Candidatus Kuenenia stuttgartiensis: one gene and its partner. The main gene of each other region encodes a partner of the protein of the gene in region 2 in a complex. Links are inferred from orthologs where the notes say so. Each region holds a gene or a part of one and is shown on either strand. Other genes may lie near its edges.

Region 1 (7,706 bases), 2.2 Mb from region 2 along the record:
CGTTTTATCCTGATTTGCCAAAAGAATCAAACCACGATCATAATCAAGTCTTTTCTCAAAAACTTGTATGACGTTTGACAGAATACCATCAATCTCCATCTGCTTGCTAACGGCCATGCCCATTTCGTTTATCATAAGGGCGTTGTTATAATTCACATCAACCTGTTCCAAAAGCTTATCGGACGAATCTCTCAGGCTGTTTATAGCTGCATTTAATTCCCTTTTTTCGATGATTCCAGCATAGAGGGTTAATAACAAAACAGCAAAAACGGAAATTGGAAAAACCGTTATCGGCGTTATCCATGGATGCATGAAATAAGAACTAAGGCACGCTGCTGCAAAAAATATGATTGCGTAATTTCTTATTTTTTTCCAAAAAGATGATGGTGATTCTTTCCATGAAACTATATAACGGCAAACCCTTCCCCCTTTAAAAAGGCATTCTGGATGTTCTACCCCTGGCAATCTATAATTAAATACCATGGCAATAGCCTCAAAAAAACCAATTCTGTTTTCACATTGGAATGGTTTTTCGCTGACACCCTCATTCGGAACAACCGTAATTTCTACTTTATTGGTTCCTCTTTTTGTTGATTTATAGATTGCCGATTTAGTGAAATTATGAGCGTACTTCCCTGCTATCTCATAGGCTTTTGCCGGACCAACAAGGCCAAGGACATACTGTCTCATTATTCCTATAGCTTCCGGTGATGCCGCATACCTGCCTGCTTCACGGGCAATATTTTTATTTCCCGTTAGTTTTACCAGCCTTTCGTAAAAGAGGTCTACCTGCTCCTGGGTAAACCAGTGACCTTCGTCAGTAACCTGGTAAGATTCCATTCCGGCATAGTTTAAAAGTTCACCTACATTTATATAACTATAGTTTCTTTTAATAAGCTTAATATAAGTATCTATTATACGGCTGTTATATAAAGGCCTATTGTCTATCTTTGGCGTTTTCATAGATATTTAGATTGCAGACAGTATGCTTTGCGTAAATAGAAGTGGAGTGAAAATTGCGTTTTTACGTTTATCAGGAATATCAAAAGAAAAAATGTGCGCTACCTACAACCTTGTTTAATGAAGCGATTTGCATTCATCCCGAGTTATAATCAAAGTTTTTAAATAAATTATCAAAAAAGGGATTTACCCAAAATTTGCGCTATTCTTAAATCTATCCTTTTGAACACGACTAAATAAACCCTCCATGAACTCAAAGTACTGATCCGTATACTGCATATTCAGTATCCACAAATTATACACCTTATCATAAGGTATTGACTGCTCTTCAGCATAGCTGACAGGGTAAAGGAGTATCGGGATTTTTTCCTGCTCATAGTAGTTTGATAGCTTATACAGGCAGGAATAAAGGGCATCGCGGGGAACATCTTCAGACTCCAGCACTATAATATGAATGCAATTGGTCAGGTCTGACATGTTCAGCCCTGTGTCAGAGATGTTTAACATGATAAAAGCCTTAAGGATACCCTCTTTCTTCAGAGAGAAGAGTCTCCGTTCCCTCTTAAAACCAAGCCGTTGATATTCTCTGCTGAGTTCGTCACTATCAAGCATACTTTGCTCCAAATCCAGGGCGTGTATCATAAGACCTCCGGACGTATATTCATAAAAGCTTTCAAGCTCCGTAAGGTCTTCCGGTTGCACTTTCGTAAGCGACCACAAAGCTGACATTTCTACTTGATTTGCATTTTTATGATGATGAAAATAGGCAAAAGGATCGATGGAAGACCCTTTAGGGTCATGTATCGATTCCGTAACTCCACCAAATACCCTATGAGGAAAACGGTTGTCTGGCCTGAAGTAGCAAATAACATAGTTCATGTGTGTTGAATAGAGGCGGTGGAAATCGTTTATATACCGCTCAACCTGGCCCAACACAACAAGACCCGCCATGCTGTCACTTGACCTGCTCGCGGCATGGTGGTGAAGCAACCACGTATTCTCATAAAAACGGAGTATAGATATATGTCCATGAATTATCCCATTACTCTGATAAATGAAATGCCTTGCTATACCGGGATTTTTTATGTACAGCTTCTCATACGTCTCTTTAAACCGTTCCTTATTGTTATGCATAAGGGCATATTTCCCTGGATATACAAAACCCGTCTCAAAAAAGAACTTCCACAGGGCATCCAGGTCCACCCAGTTGCAGGCGTAGGTTTTTTTGTTCGCTACATGATGCAGAATGCCTGAAAGCCTTCCCTGGTCATGAATATCCATATCCAGAAAAGCAATACCACACCTTACAAACATTGTGCTGTCTTTGGTTCTGGCTGTATTCCTGTAAACAACCTGTGCCTTGCACTTGAGCTTAAAACCATCTGCAAATTCTATAAAAAGTTCAGGCACGATTATACCCGGCAGAAGTATGGAATTGTAGTAATACTCCTTCACAGATAAACCCGAACCTGCCAGGTCTTCAACCTCCAGATTGATCATCTTACTGGTTAAGGGATGCAGGAAAATGATATTGGGCGAAGGTATCAGTTTGTGCCTTGAACTACGGTATTTTTTAGGTTTAAACCTGCGCATCTGTTTGTCAATGGATTCTAGTATGAATGACCTCGTTTTCTGACCATCGGTTTGTCTGGTGATTCTGCATGACCCTGAATAAAAAGTATCCTGTTCGTCTTTAAAAACTATATAGACGGGGCATTCAGGATTTACCCAATAGAAGGATTGAGGCGGTACTGTTGATACTTCTACGCAGAATGAAACAGCGCCAAAATCCAAAAGACGTCCGGAAAAAACTGTACCGTTTTGAATGAAATCAACCTGAACGCCTTCACATGAATACCTTTTTACCCGCTGATGTCCGAGTTCATAGCAGGTATCAGGGAGAGAGAAACGTATTCCTTCCTCGCGTATAGCCATCACATCAGTTTTAATACGAATAAGTTTTTCTCCCTCAGTAAGAAAAATATCGAGGAATTCATAGGCATTTAGCTTCAGTCCTTTTGGTCGAAGCCAAATGCAGTCGAAACTATCGTCAAGGCATGGTTTCGGCCTGGCTTGAAGGGATATGATATTGTTGTATTTCAAATGCTTGAAATTTATAAGGATGGTGCCGGACTGGAAGTGAATATAGTTCAAAATGTTGATCAAATGTTTTTTGCTGACCGTCTTCCAGTCTCCCGGCTGATTGTCCAGGCGGATGTTTTGAGCTAGTTGAATAATCTCTTGAAGGCTAACCACTTTTCACCTCAATCCCATGTTGTCCCGGTTCAGTAATTGTGAATGAGTACCAACGTTTTGCATTTTGTTTAAGAAAGGAATGTTCGCTTATTTCCCTTCTGAAAAGACTTGTCTGTATGTTGTCGCATAACATCGGCAGGGTGGATAATGGGGTGCGTAATTATTCTTTTCCCGTGAGCTAACTTGTTATCAGCAACGTAATTATTGCGCAAACCAGGCCTTAGGGTCAGATTGAAGGTAAAGTATCTCGGTAATCATATTCTCAATCAATAAATTGATATTGGCATTACAGTCGAGATACTTTAAAGAAGTTTTTATTCTCTCTAAAATCTTAAACAGGGTCTTTTCTGACAGAGATTTACTTTTCGCTATCAAGGCATCCTTCCAGTCATCGTAATAGAGAAGAAAATGCTCCCCGCCTGCTTTACAAATAAGTATGTCCCGGTAATACATCAAAAACAGCAAAAAGAGTTCTTTTACATGCGATCTTTTTTCCTCCAACACTTCCATGTCCTGTATATTCCATTCATTTAATAGCTCTTTGGAAAAGGTCAGATTATCCTTCAAACTTACCTCAAAAAGTTTTTCTGCAAGCCAATGTTTCTTTTCCAGAGCGTTTGCCTCCATAAACATTGCAGCTCTTTTAAGGCTGCCACCGGAGATTAAAGCAAGTTGTGCGGCCAGTTGTTTATCTAATTGGAACCGGTCAGTGAGTATATTCTCCATTGCTTTTAGTGATAGCGGGGAGAACCTCACTACCTGGCATCTTGACTTTATCGTTTCACTGACAGATTCCAAAGAAGTTACTATTAATAATATAATGGCATATAATGGCGGTTCTTCTAATGTTTTCAGCAAGCAGTTAGAGGCTTCCTCATTCATCTTGTCCGCATCTTCGACAATGACAATTTTGTGCTTTGATTCTAAAGGTTTTACAAAAAGAATTTCCTGTAGATATTTTAATTGTTCTAATTTAATTACCCGATGGTTTTTCTCTGGTAACAGAAAAAAGATATCCGTAAAATTATCGGCATCAATCCTTTTACATATATTGCAATTGTCACACGCGCCGTCGATTTTGCCCGATTGGCAAAATATCTTCTTTGCCAACTCCCTTGCAAACGACATTTTGCCAATCCCTTCCTGCCCGGCAAAGATGTAAGCATGCGCTAAACGTTCATTTTTAAGGGCATTTTTAAATAAAGATAAAACCTGCTCCTGGCCAATTATTTTCGCAAAAGACATAAAACCCTTAAATGAAGGCAAAGAAATTGAAAATTATCCATTGTCCATTTATCGCCGCAACTATTCTTCTTCGTCTTCATCCTCGTTTTCCTCTTCGTCTTCGTCCACCTCTTCTTCCGTCTCAAGTGTTGCTAAGATATCACCTACTTTTACCACATCACCTTCTTGTACATGAATTTCAACTAACCTTCCGGTAGTTGGTGCATTTATGTTGAAGGTCGTCTTATCCGTAATCATTTCAACAAGATCTTCACCTTCTTCAACCGCCTCATCTTCATCCACATACCAAAAAGAAACTGTTGCCTCATCCCCATTACCCTCTATTTCCGGCAATTCCACATCAACTTTCATAGTTATTCTCCTAAAAATCGTGAGACAAAAAAAGCTTTTAAAAATCAGTTTAATCCCTAAAAGGAAGGCGATTATACTGAACAGCGAAAAGCTTGTCAAGCGCCAAAGACCGCATCAGAAAATCACAAAAATATTATCTTTAACAACCTTCCCAATAACACTTAAACCTTTTAATATTAGATATATAATTAGCTTGACTTGGCAAAAAAGATAAATTATTATTGCAGTTTGGACTATTAATGAATGATGCGAAATATGCAAAATTGAGTTACACCTTGCCCTTATAATTATATTTTCGTAAGGAATTTTATAATTTTTCTCAAAAGAATATCCATTTCCAGTTAGTAGCATTTTCATTATTATTTCTTATTTAAAAATAGTTGAACGATTGAAAGGCTTAATCACTAAGGGTTATTTTTATTTGTCATACAATGTATTATTGTTGGAATCAGGGGATATGAAAAGCAACCTTCTCATTAATCTGAAAGTTTAATCCGATTTTTGACTGGGATTTCTCTAATGTTATTGTTAACAAAACGGTCAGCATCCAATATGATATTTATGGATCCAAAAGAAAAAATATACAGATAACAAAATCTGGTAAAATTAATCCCTCACGTTAATTTGCCGGAAATGCATCTTGGTAAGTATTTTCTCATATGTTTGTCACTGTTGCATTATTTTATCAAAATATAGCACATAACATTACATAGTATCCCGCTTTTTCATTCCTCATTAGGTCCCGGTAGCATATCCTTAGGTCTTGCCGTTCTCCGGCAAAGGCTTTTCGACCTTCAGAAGTAGTTTTTCCCATAGTTTGGTACGACCACTATTACGTTTTCATTTTTTCCCCGGAGGATGGGCGCGATATATCTGCTCATAAAAATATAATGCAAATCTATCAGTTTCCTTGTTATCTCCTTTTTCCTGTTTGTATTGCCATAGGCTATTTTATCTGCATTGCAGTAATTAGAAAAAAACAGGCTGCAAAGGAAAAGAAGGTACAGCAACTTATTGAAGATTCAAAGAGAGAGGCTGAAAAAATAAAAAAAGAAGCCGAACTCTCGGCAAAAGCCGAATTGTTTCAACGCAAAGAAGCAATAGAAAAAGAGATGCAAGAAACAAAAATCGAGCTGAGACAACAGGAAAGAAGGTTAAGCAAAAGAGAAGACAACCTTGAACGAAAAGTCGAGTTATTAACAAAAAAGGAAAAACACCTTGATACACTATCCACTAATTTGGGTATTAAAGAAAAAAAAGTTGATGAAAAGAACGTAGAACTGGAAAAAATCATAGAAGAAGAGAATAACACGCTCCTTAAAATTTCCAATATGTCAAGGGATGAAGCGGAAAAACTATTGCTGACCAGGCTGGAAAGAGAACTTGATATCAAATGCGCCGAATTAATCTCGAAAAAGATAGAAGAGGCAAAGGAAAATGCTGAACAAACGGCATTATCATTAATTACCACATCAATTCAACGGTGCGCCTCTTCTCATACCGCAGAAAATATTGTCAGCTCAATTGAACTGCCCAACAACGAAATGAAGGGACGTATTATCGGAAGAGAAGGCAGAAACATCCGCGCCTTCGAAAAAGCAACTGGTATCGACGTTATAGTAGATGATACTCCCGGAGTAATTGTCCTCTCCGGTTTTGATTGTGTACGCAGGGAAATTGCCCGGCAATCTATGGAAAAATTGATCGTTGATGGAAGAATCCACCCCGCCCACATTGAAGAAATCGTAAAAGAAACGGAAAAGGAAATAGAACAAGTCATCATGGAAACAGGAAAACAAACATGCTTCGACCTTGGCGTACACCACATCCATCCGGAATTAATAAGACTTGTCGGAAGGCTGAAATACAGAACCAGTTACGGGCAAAATCAACTAAAACACTCAATAGAGGTTGCGAATCTCATGGGCATCCTTGCTGGAGAATTGAAACTAGATGTTGCCCTTGCGAAAAGATGTGGACTTTTGCACGATATTGGAAAGGCAACCGGGTCTGAATCCGAAGGGACACATGCTCTCGTAGGCGCTGATCTTGCAAAGCGTTACGATGAAAGAAATGAAGTGATTAACGCAATTGGCGGACATCACGAGGAAAGGCCTGTGGAATCTGTTTACACTGTTTTGGTAAGCGCAGCAGATGCGATTTCTGCAGGAAGGCCCGGCGCAAGAAGAGAAACGTTGGAAAAATATATCAAGCGCCTTGAAAAACTTGAGGGAATTGCAACCTCTTTCAACGGCGTAGAAAGCGCTTATGCCATTCAGGCGGGAAGAGAAGTCCGCATCATGGTTTGTCCGGATAAAGTAAACGACAAGGCCGCGGCAAAGATGTGTTACGACATTGCAAACGAAATAGAAAAACAATTAGAATATCCGGGAGAGGTTATTGTTACCGTTATTCGGGAAACACGCTTTGTAGAACGCGCGAAATAACATATGCATACGGAGTTTGATGTTATTGTTGTTGGCGCGGGACATGCCGGATGCGAAGCCGCTTTAGCCTCGGCGCGCATGGGACTGAATACCGCCCTTCTCTCAATAAACCTCGATACAGTCGCACAAATGTCCTGCAATCCTGCAATCGGGGGTATTGCCAAGGGGCAGCTCGTGAGAGAAATCGACGCATTGGGCGGAGAAATGGCGCAGGTGATTGATGCAACGGGTATTCAGTTTCGCATGCTCAACACAAAAAAAGGCCCCGCAGTACATTCACCACGCGCCCAGGCCGATAAAAAAGCCTATCAGATAACCATGAAAAAAAGATTGGAGCACCAGGATAATCTTTTTATGAAACAGGAAATTGCAGACGGCCTTATTGTCATAGACAATAAGGTCGCCGGCGTTGTCGGCCAGAGTGGTTTACAATACAAATCAAAGGCG
Region 2 (7,712 bases):
ACATGATGTCCGTCGCCCACTCCGTCTCATCCGCAGACCAGTAATACTCCGGTTCCAACGGACGAAGAATCTGCGACAATGCCGGGCAACTGCCCAACGCAAGCCCGTTCAGCAGCTTCGCCCAGTCAGTCTTAAGCTGCTCATGGAGCAGAACCTGCGCAGCCGCAATATCCTCTATACGCACAAAACAGTTGCCGTCCTTAACATAATCAATACCTTGCTTCTGAAGTTGCCGCTCCAGCCAATGACGACCATTGAGACAAATGAAAATATTAAACGGCGCCCAACTCTGGATACGAACATGACCAAAACCAAACACTGGATCGTTAAAATAATGATACACAAAGACACACTTGCGGGGCGCCATTACCAACTCGAGCTTCTTGCTGGCCTTGTTGCCCTTGACCATCGGCGCAATACAAGGCTCTACCACACTCAACAGGCAGATGGAACCTTCCGTAATCCTCTTATCCGCCGCGATCTGGCGAGCCAACTTCTCCTTATCAACACCGCTGCTCATCAAATACCGCACCTCGATACCCAAATCTTTCGCCCGCGATTCACAACTGTCTCGCACCTGTGCCGTAAGCCCATTGACCCAACCGGAAAAATCCTTAAGCAGAATTCTCGCTTGGTTCATGAATGTTCCCATCCCACGCTCACTGGCCAACCACCGCAATGTCCCGCGAAAACGAATCCTGTCCAGACCGCTTATTGCACCCACGATCCTGTCTCGATATAATTCCATCAACTTATTCATAAGTAGTGTCCTCCAAATTGTCTGATTACTATTTACGAGGATACTACTATACTTTATAATAAACTAAAAATCACCTTTTTGGTTGCGGCCAAAGGCCGCGCTAGGCATTCTGCTGATAAAGTCTTTTAAACTCTGCTGTCCGTCAACGTGGGATTCCTCTATTATGTCCGTAAGCACCTCGGCTTGTTCGTGCGGGAATCCGACCGCTTCTAACTTTCTGATATTACTGAGTTCTTTGGTTATTGGCATTTTAGTCTCCTGTTTAGAATCCTATCATTGTTCTGCCTGATTTTCAACGTTTATTGCTGCCTGCAAAACCTCCTTTTTGAATTTACGATTCTAGATTTTAGATTTAAAAAATCGTACTTCTAAAAATGTAGGATTATAAAATCTTTTCTAATTCTACAGTATCTCTACTATTGCTTTTCCAACGGTAAATAGCTCCCTTTTGACTTTCAAGCTTGTTGAAATGCTTCTTGACTAAAACGAACGTTTCTTATAAAATTTCCAAACCATACGTTATTTACTAAATACGACAAACTTGACAAAACATTCGAATATAAAACTTACAGCCATTTGGCTCAAAACACTCACGATTTTGATGTAAATGCTGTAAATATCGCAAACGATATTGTTGCAGTTTTTTTAAGCCTTTAAGATTTTGCGCCCATAGCTCAATTGGATAGAGTCACGGACTACGAATCCGGAGGTTGGAGGTTCAAGTCCTCCTGGGCGCGTTTTTACTTAACGAGCGATAGTCTTTTCTATACCCGTTTGTGTTTTGCCCCATAAAATGCATACCAAATAAGCTGAGGTGTTTTATCATAGATGAACGGCATCGGAATTGATTCATAAATTAAAGAGCGCGGATATATATTATTTTCTTAACAATACCAAGATTGAGATTTTATACCTATCTCACAACGCAGCATAGCCGCAACCAAAAAGATTTTAATTACGAAACACACAGAGAACACGACGGACATTGTAAGGGCATGTTGTAACGTGCCTCCTCCTACAAAAGCGTTTTTACAAGGATAATATGATAGTATTAAATAAGGCAATGGGTATGGAAAGCGCAAGCAGTAATCATGAGTATTTTATGCGGCAAGCGATTAAAGAAGCGGAAAAGGCTGCGGATATTAATGAAGTTCCGGTAGGCGCCGTAATTGTATATGATAACCGGATTATTGCCCGTGCGCATAACCAAAGGGAAATGCTTAAAGACCCGACAGCCCATGCGGAAATGATAGCGATAACCCAAGGGGCGGAGTATTTGCAAAATTGGCGACTAACCGGGTCTACTATCTATGTAACTCTGGAACCCTGCGTAATGTGTGCCGGTGCCTTGGTGCAGTCAAGGATTGATAAGCTTGTGTATGGGGCTGTTGATAAAAAAGCGGGCGCTTGCGTGTCTGTCATGAATCTTGTCCAAAATACTAAGTTGAATCACCGTTTGGAAGTAATACCCGATATCCTTGCTGATGAATGCAGGGATATATTAAAGAGATTTTTTTTAGAGAATTGCCGCATTAAGTAAATGTTTAGTACCTTAGCAATAATTTCTTTGCACACTTCCATTCGTCAGTGCGTGCTTTTTGGCAAAATATTTAATGGTGAAATCCGGTAACTGTAAAATCCGAAATCCGAAACAAATTCTAATGACAAAATGATTTGAAATTCTAAACAAAAGCCTTTTTTGTCTCTCGTATTTCGCGCTTCACATTGTTGTATGTTTTGAATTTGTTTTGAATTTTATGCTTTGTTATTCGGATTTGTTTCGTACTTCGAATTTCGTATTTATTTATTTCTTTCTTGCTTGGTTCTGGATATACCAGTTTAGGAATTTCAATATTTCTGCAGAGGCGCATGCAATGCGTTTCTACATTTGATTTTTTCAATAGTTACAGTTTTTTTATAGTGAAAAGCCGGAGAGGTGCCGGAGCGGTTGAACGGGACGGTCTCGAAAACCGTTTTCCGCGATTGCGGAACGTGGGTTCGAATCCCACCCTCTCCGCCATCAAAAACGGAAAATGTGGTAACGTTTTATTGCAAGTAGTGATGAAGGGTGACTGAAATAATCGTTTATTTTTTAAATGAATAGCACTGGAAGATTAAAGATGGAGAGGTGTCAGAGTGGCCGAATGAGCGCGCTTGGAAAGCGCGTATACCGCTTAAAACGGTATCGCGGGTTCGACTCCCGCCCTCTCCGCCATCATTGAAAAATTGGCCGTGCTAGATGGGGAGCTAGCGGTACCCTGTAACCTGCAACCCGCTATAGCAGGATTGATCGCTTTTCTGAGGGCTCACGACTGTTATCTTTGTCAATGTAAGTGGTGATGAAGGTTGGATCTCATGCAATGGGAGACGATGCGAATCTGGTCAGATGCGGAAGCAAGCAGCCATAAACACTTGTCCTCATGTGCCGTGAGTTAGTCTGGCCTGAGCTAACTGCATTGGTAAACTAACAGAAGGGGGCACGAAAAAAGTGCACGGCCGTTTATAAAACCTTTTATGTGGTGGTTTTTATCGATAGATTCTGATAATATAAAAGCATAAATTGCTTACACCAATTTTGAAGTAGAAGTAACGGTTGTAACTTCTCAATTGGTAGTTGATAGTTGTAGAATTATTCTGGTAAAAAATTTAAAGATTTCCCTGTTTTTAAATTTTTTACTACCAATTGTGGCTATCAACTATCACTACCCACTACCAACGTATGGCTTCATTTCCGCAACTTATTGAGAAGTTACTTAAGTGTGTTAAAAAACTCTATGGTTGAAAAGGAATGTAGGTGATTTTTAAATGTCTTATGTAGTATTAGCCCGTAGATACCGACCTCAAACCTTTAGCGACATAGTAGGGCAAGCGCCTATAGTAAAAACCCTTGGAAATGCAATACGTACAGACAGGGTAGCCCATGCTTATCTGTTTGCTGGTCCGAGGGGCGTAGGCAAGACCTCCACGGCGCGTATACTGTCAAAGGCGTTAAATTGTGTTAATGGTCCTACTGACACCCCCTGCAACGTATGCGATATCTGCCAGAGCATTTCCGAAGGAAGCGACATAGACGTTCTGGAAATTGATGGCGCCTCAAACCGTGGAATTGATGAGATAAGAAATATACGCCAAAATGTAGGATTTGCCCCATCGAGAGCGCGGTATAGAATTTATATTATTGATGAAGTACACATGCTTACCCGTGAAGCATTTAATGCCCTTCTTAAAACCCTCGAAGAACCACCAGCTCATGTTAAGTTTATATTTGCGACAACTGCGGCAAACCGTCTTCCTGAAACAGTTCAATCACGGTGCCAACGGTTTGACTTTAAGAATATTTCCGTTAATGATATTGAAAAACACCTTTTGGAAATATGCAAAACGGAAGGGAAACAAATAGAGTCTGCTGCACTCCATACGATTGCAAAATATGCAAAGGGAGGATTAAGGGATTCACAATCTGTGCTTGATCAACTCTTTTCTTTCTGCGATGACAACGTAACTTCGGCGGATGTAAATTATGTGCTGGGGTATATTGATGATGATAAGATTTATAGTATGTTTGAGTGTTTTGTGAACAAAGATACTTCAGGTGCGCTGAGAATTGTGGATGATATTCTGAATGAGGGAAAGACTCCGGCGGAGTTTATTGATCAGTTGCTTCTGCGGTTAAGAGATCTTTTGGTGTTTTCGTCCTGCGGCCAGGAAGCAGTATGGGCGGAGTATGACGAGTCTTTTATTCAGCGCTTTGAAAAATCATTTTCCGGCGATACACTGATGTATATGATTCAAATGCTTTCCGTGATGAGGATACGTTCAACGGATTCTTTGCTGCAGCGGATTTCTGCGGAAATGGCCATTATAAAACTGTGCCGGATGGAATCTATCGACGCATTGTCTGGTCTTATTGAACGCATAACGACATTAGAGGAAAAACTGGAGCAAGTTGACAATATCCCTGGCAAGAGAGGTAGTGCTATTCTCCTTCCCGCAGAATCGTTTGCCCGGCAGACAGTGTCGGAAAAATCAATAGAAGAAGGCGACGTGATACCTCCTGCAAAAGAAGAAAAAATAACTCCAGGTATCGCAATGGAAAAAAACGAGGTATGGGGGGATATCCTTAAAAGCATTCAGAAAAAGAAAAAATCTACCTGGGCGTTTTTCAAGGAAGGCCGGCTGGTAAGCAGCGATGCTGGAGTATTGGTAGTTGCATTTCCCAGAAAATTTCTTTTTCAGAAAGAAAGGTTGGAGCAACCGGAAGAAAAAAAACTTATCGAAAATTGTGCGAAAGAAGTGGTGCCGGGGTTTATGGAACTGAAGCTTGTACTATCTGAAAAAGAAGAGCCGGAAGAGAACAGACAGAGCCAAAGTTTGGACAATGGTGGTGCACAGCAAATAAACGATACGGTGTTTTCAGAACCGGCAGTAAAAAAAACGTTAGAATTATTTGACGGTCGTGTTATTAAAGTTAACCGATAGGGGGGGTGACATGAAGGGTTTTGGCAATATGACAGAAATGATGAAACAGATGCAGAAGCAGGCGCAAAAAATGCAAAAGCAGATGGAGGATGCACAGAGGGATTTGAAAGAACGTGTAATAGAGGCTACCTCCGGCGGCGGTATGATTACGGTACACATGAATGGGAAGCAGGAAATCCTTTCTATAAAAATTGACCCGGAAGTGGTAGACCCGGAAGATGTTCAGATGCTGGAAGATCTTATCCTTTCCGCCGTTTCCCAGGCGTTGAAAAAATCTCAGGAATTATATCAATCCGAGATGGGAAAATTTACCGGTGGGCTAAATATTCCAGGCATGCAAGGAATGTTTGGAGGATGATTCGTTCATTGATCTTAAAGAGGTATGTACTTTGAATACTTATCCGCAAACAGTGAATAACCTTATTAGTGAGTTTGGGAAAATGCCAGGGATTGGGCAGAAGACCGCAGAACGGTTAGCCTGTTATGTTTTAAAACAGCCGGTTGACGATGCTATGAAGCTGGCGTATGCTATTCGCGATGTAAAGAAATATATGAAAATCTGTACTGTTTGCTTTAACGTCTCAGAAAATAGCCCATGCCATATTTGTAGTAATTTACGCAGGGATAGTTCAATTATTTGCGTTGTTGAACAGTTCGCAGATTTACTAACCATTGAAAAAACTGGCAAATATAATGGTCATTATCATATACTCCAGGGACATATTTCCCCCCTTGAGGGTATTGACCCCGACTTACTCACTATTGGCAGACTTTTGCAAAGAGTAAAAGACGGCAGCGTTAAAGAGGTGATACTTGCCACTAATTTGAATATGGAAGGGGATATAACCGCCGTATATATACATAAACAATTACAATCATTTGGCGTTAAAGTGACGAGGATTGCCCGCGGGTTGCCGACGGGCAGTTATCTTGAATATGCAAATACCGCTATTGTAGCCGATGCGGTCAGTGATAGGAATGAGATGAGGAACTAATTTAACGTATGTTTTTTACTGAAACACAACACCAGTTATTTATAGTTAATTTTTGGGAAGGTGATTTTTAATGAAAATGCAGTCTTCTTTATTGCCGCAACTCCAGCAAAAGATGAAGTTGTCTCCCCAGATAATTCAGTCTATAGAAATACTCCAGCTTCCGTTATTGGCCCTGGCAGAGCGCATACAGCAAGAGCTGCTGGATAACCCGGTTCTTGAGGAGGTGGTTGAACAACCTAAAGAAGATAGCCCTGTCTCAGAAGACAGCTCAATTGCCGGAGAAAATGCTGCTCAAACCGAATGGGATGACGCCAAAAAGGCAGAGGTTGACCGGCATAATGAGATGGCGGAAGATTGGAATGAATATTATTCGAAGACGACAATCCGGAAGAGTGCCCTTTCTGATGAACGCGATCAGAAACAAGAGGCATTGGAAAATACTGCCACCAAACCAATGTCGCTTCATGATTACCTGCTGGGGCAGTTATCGCTTATGGAAGTTCCTGAACATCTTTATGAAGCATGTGAGAACATTATTTATTCTGTTGATACCTCCGGGTATTTATCAGGTTCGTTAGAAGAAATAGTTTCATCTTTTGAAAAACCTGTTTCTTTGGCGGATGCTGAAAAGGCGTTAGAAATTGTACAGACATTGGAACCGCCTGGTATCGGTGCGAGAAATTTACAGGAATGTTTACTGTTACAGTTAGACAATCGTGACCCGAATTACCACATAACAAAGGATCTTCTGCAAAATTATTTATTAGAAATCGAATCAAGAAAATATCCTGCCATAGCAAAGAAAACAGGATATAGCCTTGAAACTATAAAAAAACAGGTAGAATTTATTCGTACACTAAACCCAAAACCCGGTTCCGTATTTAACGATGAAACAATTCCGTATGTGGTCCCTGAAGTGAAGGTAGAACAAATTGACGGGGAATATGAGGTGTTTTTGATTGATAATGCTAATATACCACATTTGCATATTAGCTCCTTTTATAGAAAATCCTTGAGTGAAAGCAATATTGATAGTTCAACGCGCCAGTATATACAGAAGAAGATTGAATCTGCTAAATGGCTGGTTGATGCCATAGAGCAACGGAGGAGTACATTATATAAAGTAGCATGCAAAATTGTAAGCATGCAAAAGGGCTTTTTAGATGAAGGAGTTCACCGCCTGCGAACATTGAAGATGCAGGACGTTGCCGATATTGTTGGCGTCCATGTTTCAACGGTGAGCCGTGCAATTGCCCATAAATATATCCAAACCCCGCAGGGCGTTTTTGAAATGAAATTTTTCTTCACAGGAGGTTTTCAGAATGCCGACGGTAATATGGAATCATGGGAATCTATCCGGCAGAAACTTATTGAAATTATTGCAAAAGAAGATAAATCAAACCCATTGAGCGATGAAGAGGTTGCAGATAAATTAGGCGCCTCAGGGGTAGACATAGCCAGGAGAACGGTCACCAAAT

What was found. The genes of interacting proteins can lie anywhere in the genome.
Region 1: dnaX (region 2) and holB share a complex: the UniProt entries of both Bacillus subtilis proteins name them as parts of the DNA clamp loading complex. The link is inferred for Candidatus Kuenenia stuttgartiensis from one-to-one orthologs.

What each region holds. Positions count from the first base shown.
Region 1 is NZ_LT934425.1:2,389,159-2,396,864, reverse strand. What follows is about bases 2,440-5,382. They hold holB (DNA polymerase III subunit delta'), read right to left. Parts: upstream 4,462-5,382; coding sequence 3,418-4,461; downstream 2,440-3,417. Other genes in these bases: KSMBR1_RS10985 (lipoyl domain-containing protein), read right to left, coding at 4,522-4,812; KSMBR1_RS10995 (PilZ domain-containing protein), read right to left, coding at 2,440-3,216. Outside these bases: KSMBR1_RS11000 (HD family phosphohydrolase), read right to left, coding at 1-963; more of KSMBR1_RS10995, read right to left, coding at 1,147-2,439; rny (ribonuclease Y), read left to right, coding at 5,703-7,259; tRNA uridine-5-carboxymethylaminomethyl(34) synthesis enzyme MnmG, read left to right, coding at 7,263-7,706. UniProt on the Bacillus subtilis protein: DNA polymerase III is a complex, multichain enzyme responsible for most of the replicative synthesis in bacteria.
Region 2 is NZ_LT934425.1:178,446-186,157, reverse strand. The notes cover bases 2,954-5,902. They hold dnaX (DNA polymerase III subunit gamma/tau), read left to right. Parts: upstream 2,954-3,565; coding sequence 3,566-5,239; downstream 5,240-5,902. Other genes in these bases: recR (recombination mediator RecR), read left to right, coding at 5,629-5,902; KSMBR1_RS00920 (YbaB/EbfC family nucleoid-associated protein), read left to right, coding at 5,250-5,597. In the rest of the region: KSMBR1_RS00965 (hypothetical protein), read right to left, coding at 1-760; KSMBR1_RS00960 (hypothetical protein), read right to left, coding at 824-1,009; tRNA adenosine(34) deaminase TadA, read left to right, coding at 1,803-2,300; more of recR, read left to right, coding at 5,903-6,234; rpoN (RNA polymerase factor sigma-54), read left to right, coding at 6,311-7,712. UniProt on the Bacillus subtilis protein: Part of the beta sliding clamp loading complex, which hydrolyzes ATP to load the beta clamp onto primed DNA to form the DNA replication pre-initiation complex.